3 regions of the Solibacillus sp. FSL W8-0372 genome follow, and region 3 is predicted to be linked to each of the others. Evidence: riboswitches for the same ligand, from Rfam matches in the RefSeq annotation. Region 3 holds a riboswitch; each other region holds the start of a gene.
The links. A riboswitch is a leader RNA that binds a small molecule or an ion and turns the genes downstream of it on or off. The one in region 3 is predicted to bind lysine.
Positions count from the first base shown of each region.

Region 1: it holds a riboswitch for lysine, as region 3 does, so the genes downstream of both, MKY13_RS09035 (transporter substrate-binding domain-containing protein) here and MKY13_RS01250 (amino acid permease) in region 3, are expected to answer to the same signal.
Region 2: it holds a riboswitch for lysine, as region 3 does, so the genes downstream of both, MKY13_RS13810 (aspartate kinase) here and MKY13_RS01250 (amino acid permease) in region 3, are expected to answer to the same signal.

Region 1 covers NZ_CP150204.1:1,835,496-1,838,753, reverse strand. Annotated here, with positions in the region: gene odhB (2-oxoglutarate dehydrogenase complex dihydrolipoyllysine-residue succinyltransferase) at 1-1,143, shown strand, start outside; lysine riboswitch at 1,283-1,468, shown strand; gene MKY13_RS09035 (transporter substrate-binding domain-containing protein) at 1,586-2,416, shown strand; gene MKY13_RS09030 (amino acid ABC transporter permease) at 2,532-3,258, shown strand, end outside.
Region 2 covers NZ_CP150204.1:2,697,187-2,700,444, reverse strand. Annotated here, with positions in the region: gene uvrC (excinuclease ABC subunit UvrC) at 1-1,518, shown strand, start outside; lysine riboswitch at 1,553-1,731, shown strand; gene MKY13_RS13810 (aspartate kinase) at 1,824-3,056, shown strand; gene MKY13_RS13805 (YslB family protein) at 3,182-3,258, opposite strand, start outside.
Region 3 covers NZ_CP150204.1:244,976-248,233, forward strand. Annotated here, with positions in the region: gene MKY13_RS01245 (MFS transporter) at 1-1,177, opposite strand, end outside; lysine riboswitch at 1,325-1,505, shown strand; gene MKY13_RS01250 (amino acid permease) at 1,600-3,057, shown strand.

The sequences.
Region 1 (3,258 bases), 1.6 Mb from region 3:
ACAGATAAAGTAAACGCTGAAATCATCTCTGAAGAAGCAGGCGTATTAACTCAAATTTTAGCTGAAGAAGGCGATACTGTTTTAGTAGGACAAGTAATCGCAGTAGTTGAAGCTGGCGAAGGCGCAGCACCTGCACCTGCAGCAAAAGAGGAAGCACCAGCTCCTGCTGCACCTGCAAAAGAAGAAGCTCCTAAAGCAGCAGCAGCTCCAGCTCCAGTAGCAGTTGAAGAAACTTCAGGTGAGCGAGTAATTGCTTCACCAGCAGCTCGTAAACTAGCTCGTGAAAAAGGCATTGACTTAGCAGCGATCTCTCCAGTAGATCCTCAAGGTCGTGTACGTGTTCAAGATGTAGCAGCTCATGGCACAGCGCCGGCAGCACCTGCACAAGCAACTGCAGCTCCAGCTGGAAATGGTCCAATGATCTTCACTCCAGCAGGTGACACTGATCGTGTAACTGTTGAAAAAATGAGCCGTCGTCGTCAAACAATTGCAAAACGTTTATTAGAAGTTAAACAATCAACTGCAATGTTAACTACGTTCAACGAAATCGACATGACTAACATCATGGCTTTACGTAAACGTAAACAAGAACAATTCGTGAAAGATAACGACATTAAATTAGGTTTCATGTCATTCTTCACAAAAGCAGTAGTTGCAGCACTTAAAAAATATCCATACGTTAACGCTCAAATTAACGGTGATGAAATTCACTTAAACAATTTCTTCGATATCGGTATCGCTGTATCAACTGAAGAAGGTTTAGTAGTACCAGTAGTTCGTGATGCTAACGCTAAGAACTTTGCTGAAATCGAGAAAAACATCGCTGAATTAGCTGGTAAAGCACGCGACAAAAAATTAGGCTTAAACGACATGGCTGGTGGATCATTCACTATCACTAACGGTGGTGTATTCGGTTCATTAATGTCTACACCAATCATGAATGGTACTCAAGCTGGTATTTTAGGTATGCACTCTATCGTTAACCGTCCAGTAGCTGTTAACGGTGAAGTTCAAATTCGCCCAATGATGTATGTAGCATTATCTTACGACCACCGTATTATTGATGGTAAAGATTCTGTTGGTTTCTTAAAAACAGTTAAAGAAATGATCGAAAACCCAGAAGATTTATTATTAAATTCATAATTAAAACTTTGAAAGCTAATTCGTAATGTATATTGCGAATTAGCTTTTTTCCTTTAAATTTCAGAAAAATGAGTGTTGACGGAAAAGTTGGAATAATGTTAAACTTAAACTATTAATTTAATAACAAAACCTCACAGCTTAGTGAGGTAGAGGTGCGGTATTTAATAGTTTTGTATGGAGTCATTGAGCTGACAGTGAAGTATAAAAGAAGGAAATATCGCCGAAGTGTTGTTATAGCTCGATTTAACAGCGCTGGGTCTGTAATAAATAATTGCAGGACTGTCTCAATCTTCTTCCCGGATGATTGAGGTGTGCTATCTCATATTGGGAACTGTAGAGGATTTGGGCTAATCGTGAATGTAAACGACCTAAGGATATCCTTTTTGGTCGTTTTTTTTCATTTTTAAAAGCCTGAAATACATTTATTAAGGGGAGAGTTAACTTGAAAAAGAAACTATTAATGGTCATTACCGCAATGATGACAATATTTGTACTTGCAGCATGCGGTTCAGATGACGAAACAACAACTGGATCAGACAAGAAAGTATTGAAGGTTGGTATGGAAGCCGGTTATGCACCTTTTAACTGGTCGCAAAAGGGCGATTCAAACGGTGGCGTACCGATTGATGGTTCGAAAGAATATGCAGCAGGCTATGATGTAGAAATCGCGAAAAAAATCGCTGAAGGCTTAGATATGGAATTGAAAGTCGTTAAAACGGACTGGGATGGTTTAATTCCTTCTCTACAATCTGGAGCAATTGATTTAGTAATTGCAGGTATGTCGCCAATGCCAGATCGTATGGAAGCGATTGATTTCACAGAAAACTATTATACAAGCGATTATGTAATTGTCGTAAAAGAAGATGGTCCATATGCAAATGCAACATCATTATCTGATTTTTCAGGTGCTAAAATTACTGGTCAGCAAGCGACAACTCACTATGACGTAATCGACCAAATCGAAGGTGTAAACAAGCAGGTTGCAGCAACTGACTTTGGTGCAATGCGCGTGCAATTACAATCAGGTGCAATCGATGGCTACGTTTCTGAGCGTCCTGAAGGGATCTCTGCTGAAATGGCATTAAACAACATTAAGTATATCGTTCCAGAGCCAAACTTCGAAGCAGATGAAGCTTCAACAGCTGTAGCAGTAGGGCTGAAAAAGGGATCTGATTTACGTGAACAAATTAACAAAGTATTAGCTGAAATTTCGGAAGAAGAGCGTCAGCAATTAATGGAAGACGCAATTGCAAATCAACCAGCAGCACAATAATCGTGTTGCAATTATTGTTTAATGAAGGTTGTCTTGCCGGCAAACGGGAGACAACCTTTTTCTATTATCATTGCTTAATACATATATTAATAAGAAAGAATTGGAGGACAAGGCTATGGCATTTTTAGAATCATCATGGAACTTGTTTACGAACAACTGGGATTTATTCGTACGTGGAGCTTGGACTGCACTTCTATTAGCGATTATCGGAACAATTTGTGGAACACTTATCGGATTCTTTATCGGAATAATGCATACAATTCCACAACGTAAAAGGAACGTAAAAACGATTATTTTGAAAGTATTTAACTTTATTTTAACTTCATATGTTGAGATTTTCAGAGGGACACCAATGATGGTACAGGCGATGGTTGTGTTTTATGGTCTCGTATATTTAGGGATTGACATTGACCGCTTTCTTGCAGCATCTGTCGTTATAAGTTTAAATACTGGGGCATATATGGCTGAGTATGTACGTGGGGGTATTGTATCAATTGACAAAGGTCAATTTGAGGCAGCTCAGGCAATTGGCATGAATCATCTTCAAACGATGTTACATATTGTCATTCCACAAGTAGCACGCAATATATTACCTGCAACAGGCAACCAGTTCGTTATGAATATAAAAGATTCTTCCGTATTAAGTGTTATTTCCGTTGTGGAACTATTTTTCACAGCGAACTCGATTGCCGGAAGCAACTATAAATATATCGAAGCATTCTTTATTGCAACGGTATTGTACTTCATTATGACATTTACCGTAACAAGGTTCTTATTACTGTTTGAGAAGAAGATGGATGGACCTGCTTCCTATAAAGTGGAGCTCATTACAGGCAATAAGC
Region 2 (3,258 bases), 1.5 Mb from region 3:
AAGCTAACAGATGATAAAACATACCCTTATATAAAAATAACGAATGAACGTTACCCTCGAATAATAACGACAAGGAAAGTAAAAAAGGATAAGGCAAAATATTTTGGGCCTTATCCAAACGCGTATGCGGCCAATGAAACGCGGAAATTGCTCGATCGTTTATATCCACTTCGTAAATGTACACATCTGCCAAATCAAGTATGCCTGTATTATCATTTAGGGCAATGCTTAGCACCTTGTGTAAAAGAAATTGAAAAACAAGTATATGATGAAATGATAGGTGAAATTTCAAAGTTTTTAAACGGTGGTGTCGAAGAAATACAGAAAGATCTTCAGCAAAAAATGCTCGATGCAGCCGAAAAGCTGGAATTTGAACGGGCGAAGGAATTCCGGGATTTAATTGCACATATCGAGCAGGTTATGCAAAAGCAAAAAATCGTATCGGATGATTTAAGCAATCGGGATGTATTTGGCTATGCAGTCGAAAAAGGGTGGATGTGTGTACAAGTATTTTTTGTACGGCAAGGAAAATTAATTGAACGTGATGTATCGATTTTCCCTATATATAACGAGGCAGAAGAAGAATTTTTAACATTTGTCGGACGATTTTACGAGCAGCCACATCATTTACTGCCGAAAGAGATTTTTGTACCAAAGACGATTGATGGTACGATTTTGCAAAAGCTTTTAAACGTAAAGGTGCAGACACCAAAGCGCGGTACAAAAAAAGAGCTGGTCGATTTAGCTATGAAAAATGCCAATATTGCAATACATGGAAAATTCCAGTTAATTGAGCGTCAGGAAGAACGTACAGTAGGAGCTTGTGAAGCACTTGCCGAAGCTATGCAAATTCCATTACCACTTCGTATCGAAGCATTTGATAATAGTCATATGCATGGTGCTGATCCTGTTTCTGCAATGGTTGTGTTTGTAGACGGGAAGCCTGCAAAAAAGGAATACCGGAAATATAAAACACGAGAAGCCGCAAAACATGATGACTATGGGGCGATGCAAGAAGTCATTCGGCGCCGTTATACGCGGGTATTACGAGAAAGCTTGCCATTACCGGACTTAATCCTAATCGATGGAGGAAAAGGACAAATGGAGGTTGCAAGAGAAGTAATAGAAGATGAGCTAGGATTAATGATTCCAATAGCAGGTCTTGCAAAAGACGATAAGCATAACACATCCCAACTGTTATTTGGCGCTCCACCAGAAGTTGTACCTTTAAAACGGACAAGTGATGGTTTTTACTTATTGCAACGTATACAAGATGAGGTACACCGATTTGCCATTACATTTTTGCGTCAGCAACATCAGACGAATGCAATTACATCCGTTCTTGATGGCATTCCGGGTATAGGACCGAAACGTAAACAGCAACTTATGAAGCATTTTGGATCGGTAAAAAAAATTAGGGAAGCAACAGAGTTACAATTGCAAGAAGCCGGTGTTCCTGCCAAATTGGCAGAAGTAATTTATCGTCACTTTCACGAAGCATCATTGAATAAAGAATAATGTTGTGTTACTATAAAAGACAATTCAATAGTTAATAAACGATAGAGGTGCAGTATTTAAGAGTAAATTGCTCGAGGAAGAACAATTCCAGCGACAGCAATTGAAAGGGAATTCTGCCGAAGTGAAATACGTATTGTTCACGTGTTTTGCTGGTTTTGCATTTAAGAAATGTAAGATTGTCAGAACTTTATGTTCTGGAGAGCTATCCTGAAAAACATATAAACTTTTATTTGTATTGACGGCGACTTTCCATGAACATATGGAAGGTCGCTTTTTTGATGGAAAAAAATAAGGGGTGGAAGACATTGCAGACAGTTGTAGTAAAGTTTGGTGGACCAATGTTGGCAACAACAGAAAAAATAGTACAGGTAGCAAAAAAGGTGATAAAAGAGCAAGGTCGTGGCATAAACTTAGTCGTTGTCGTTTCTTCGATGACGTCCATTCGTCAAAATTTACGGCAATTTGCCTCGGAAATTACTCATGAACCGTCGAAGCGTGAAATGGATGCATTAATCTCTACGGGAGCGCAGATAACAAGCGTCCTTCTTGCTTTAGCAATTCAGGAGCATGGGGGAAAAGCAGTGTCACTTGCCGGTTGGCAGGCAGGTATCCAAACAAATGAAAAATATGGAAATGCCCGAATTGATTCTATAGTTAATAAGCGTTTTGAAAAACATTTTGAACTAGGAGAGATCGTTGTTGTATCAGGATTCCAAGGAATAACATACACAGACAACATTTCGACTTTGGGGAAAGGCGGTTCTGAAACTTCCGCCGTTGCATTAGCCATCGCCTTAAATGCGGAACGTGTTGATATTTATTCAACGGTAGAAGGCATTTATACGGCAGATCCGCAGCTAGTGGAGGATGCTACGAAATTATCTGTAATTTCATATGATGAAATGTTGGAGTTTTCCAATTTAGGTACCAAAATTTTGCATCCTCGAGCAGTTGAGCTTGCAAAAAATTACAATATGCCAATCGTTGTACGCTCAGCTACCGAAGACGTAGAAGGTACATTAATAAAAGGGGATGTAGACATGGAAAAAAATTTACTTGTGCGCGGGGTGGCATATGAATCTGATATTATTCGTTTAACGATCGGATATGATTCATATGAAACAGCGTCATTAGCCGAAGTATTTAGTGTTTTAGCGGAAAATGATATTAATGTTGATATTATTGTGCAGGCAGTTATTGACGGGATTAAGCCTACAATTTCTTTTACAATTTCAAAAGAAGAATTTGCTGATGCTTTACGTGTATTAGAGTCGAGTAAATTGTCACTTGGATTTAGTTTTGCAGATTTTGAAATCGGATTGGCTAAAGTATCGATTATTGGATCAGCAATGGCTTCAAACCCTGGAGTCGCAGCACGTATGTTTGCGCGTCTGGGACGTGAGCATATTCCGGTTAAAATGGTTAGCACATCTGAAATAAAAGTGTCGGTCGTTGTGCCACAAGAAGAAATGGTGCGCGCTGCCAATGCTTTGCATGAGGAATTTAATATAGCAATGAAAGAAGTTCCCGCTTCTTAAAATAAAGATACGAGACAGAGTGGAGAGTCTTTACTAGTGGTAATCAAGAATGATATAACTATATTTCTATGTTAAAGAAACTAAAAAACTGCTAGCTTTTAAAAAGCAGCAGTTTTTATTTACGCTCAAATCTTCTCTTTTAAATCCCACTTTAAAATGAATTTGACGCAATTCTTCTTTTCGATTTTTTCTTCATAGCATT
Region 3 (3,258 bases):
TTATAAATGAAGCAAAGAATAATAAAACTGAAATTAAAATAAATAACAGTAGCGGCATGAACCAACTATTCGTCAAATCATGTACATAACCGAATAGAACAGGTCCGACTGCTGCAACTAAATAGCCGATTGATTGCGCAAAGCCGGAGAGCTCCGCTGCATCGTATGCAGTTTCTGTACGCAGTGAAAACAGCATCAATACTAAACCGAATGAAGCACCGCCTGCAAAACCTAAAAAGATCATCCATAATATCGCGAGGCTTGTCCATTCCATCAAAACACCCGTAAAGCCAATTAAATAACAAATCGTAAAGAAAATGACGATCGGACGCTGTGAAATGAGCTTCCCTGCGATAATTGGAATAACAAACGTCATCGGAATTTGCGCAAATTGCATAACAGACACCATCCAACCAGCCGCGGTAGCATCCAAACCTTGGCTTATAAAAATTTCCGGCAACCATGCAGAGGAGCAGTAGAATAAGAATGACTGGAAGCCCATTGCGCCTGCAACAGCCCAGGCGAGCGGTGATTTCCACATTTGGGTTTTCATTGTCTGTGATGCGGACATATGCAAGTCCACTTTAGGCGTTCGCAAAATCGGTATCCATATAGCTAATGTCAGAACACCTAAAACAATCGAAAAGCCTAAAGCTATTTGCCAGCCTGCATTTGTGGCAATCGGAAAACTAAAGCCGGCAGCAAGTCCGGAAGAAATATTCATCGATACGGAATACACCCCAGTTAACAAGCCGATATGCAGCGGGAATTTCCATTTGAAGTAACTCGGAATAAGAACATTCCCAAAAGCGATGGCAATCCCTATAAGAATTGTTCCTCCAATTAGAAGTGCTGTTTCACCTACTGAACGTAGTAAGACTCCGGTACAAAGTAAAATAACTGAATAAAATAAAGTCCATTCCATTCCCCATTTACGTGCGATGCGCGGTGCAAATGGTGAAACAATAGCAAACGCGACTAATGGAATAGTTGTTAAAAATCCTGCCAACACGTTTGAAATGCCGAGGCCATCCCGGATAAAGGAAATAATAGGACCTACTACAGTAATCGGTGTACGTAAAGTAGTAGCGAATAGGAATACAGCTACCATAAAAAAGAGAAGTGGTTTATTCGATAGTATTTTTTTGCTATTTTGGTTTATTTTTTGTTCATTCATCAATAAGGCTCCTTTTCCTGCAACAACGCCAATTAAATAGTTAGAATAATCTTAAAAAACAGAAAAATAGTAACGCGTTGCTATCAAAAAAATATTATGTTAGACTAATAATCATTATTTCAATTAAAGTAATTACCTCATGTAAATGTATGGGGTAGAGGTCGCAATCATTAAAATTAGTATAGCGGAGATTGAGAAGAATCTGTGAAGCTTTATGAAAGGAATGATTGCCGAAGTGTTATTTTTCTTCTTAAATATAACGCTGGGGCTGTCTCCGATAAGGAACAGAACTGTCACATGTGTAAGCATGTGTTGAGCTATCTTTCAAGTTTGATGAGGTGTAATTATAACCATCACAAAAACTTGTGGTGGTTTTTCTTTTTACACTTCACCAAACAAAACAAAAAGGGAGTTTTATAATCGTGAGTGAAATTAAAATAGATCAGCTCGGTAATAAAAACGAGTTAAAAAGAGGATTAAAAAGCCGCCATGTTACAATGATTTCGTTAGGCGGAACGATTGGTACAGGGCTATTTTTAGCATCAGGTGGTGCCATTGCACAGGCAGGTCCTGGCGGGGCATTGCTCGCATATGCATTAATCGGGGTTATGGTGTATTTCCTAATGACGTCATTAGGTGAAATGGCAGCTTATATGCCGACATCCGGTTCGTTTAGTACGTATGCAACGAAATTTGTAGACCCAGCATTAGGATTTGCGCTTGGTTGGAACTATTGGTACAACTGGGCAATTACAATTGCAGCGGAAATTGCGGCTGTTTCATTAATTATGAAATACTGGTTTCCGGACAGCTCGTCACTTGTATGGACGCTTTTATTTATCGCGGTCGTATTAACATTTAACTTATTATCTGTAAAAGCGTTTGGTGAAGCAGAATATTGGTTTGCGATGATTAAAGTCGCAACAGTTATTGTATTTATCATTGTCAGCTTTTTAATGATTTTCGGCATTTTAGGCGGGAATGATCCGGTCGGCTTCACGAATTTCTTTGCAGGAGATGCTCCGTTTAATGGCGGTTTCCTTGCACTATTCGGTATTTTCCTGGCAGCTGGTTTCTCATTCCAAGGGACGGAAATGCTAGGGGTAACAGCTGGGGAAACAGATGATCCAGGCAAAAACATTCCAAAAGCTGTACGTTCAGTATTCTGGCGTATTTTGCTGTTTTACATTTTCGCGATCGGTGCAATCGGACTACTTATTCCGTATACAGATTCACGCCTTTTATCAGAAGATATTGCAACAAGCCCATTTACATTAGTATTTGAAAACTTAGGTGTCGCATTTGCAGCATCTGTTATGAATGCGATTATTTTAACAGCAATGCTTTCTGCAGGGAACTCAGGTCTTTATGCAGCAAGTCGTATGCTTTATCAATTAGCAGTAGACGGAAAAGCACCGAAACTGTTTATGAAAGTAACGACGCGCGGCATTCCAATGTATGCACTTCTTGCTACATTGGCAGTAGGATCGCTCGCATTTTTAGCTTCATTCTTTGGCGATGGTGTCGTATATATTTGGTTATTAAACGCTTCAGGGATGTCCGGCTTTATCGCTTGGCTCGGTATTGCAATCAGTCATTACCGCTTCCGTCGTGCATATGTCGCACAAGGGAAGTCATTGAGCGATTTACCGTATGTATCGAAATTCTTCCCATTCGGTCCGCTATTTGCGTTTGCCCTATGTATGATTGTCGTACTTGGTCAAAACTATATGGCCTTTATGGGCGGGACAATTGACTGGTACGGAGTAGTCGTTTCATATATCGGCTTACCGTTATTTGCTTCATTATGGATTTTCTATAAAGTAAAACATAAAACAAAAATTGTCCCTTTAATGGACTGTGACTTATCAAATAAATAGTAATTAAAACGTAATGTGAGCATCAGCTTTCATTGCGTTTTTTTTGTGGAGTGAAACTGAATTGGGACATTAAGTCTTGCAAAGTGGCTAATATCTAAAGGAGAGTGTCTATTAAGTAAAGCCAAGTGTCTAAAATAACCATGAAGGGGGCGAATATATGTATTTGAGTGTCTATTATCACAAATGTAGTGAATAAAATAA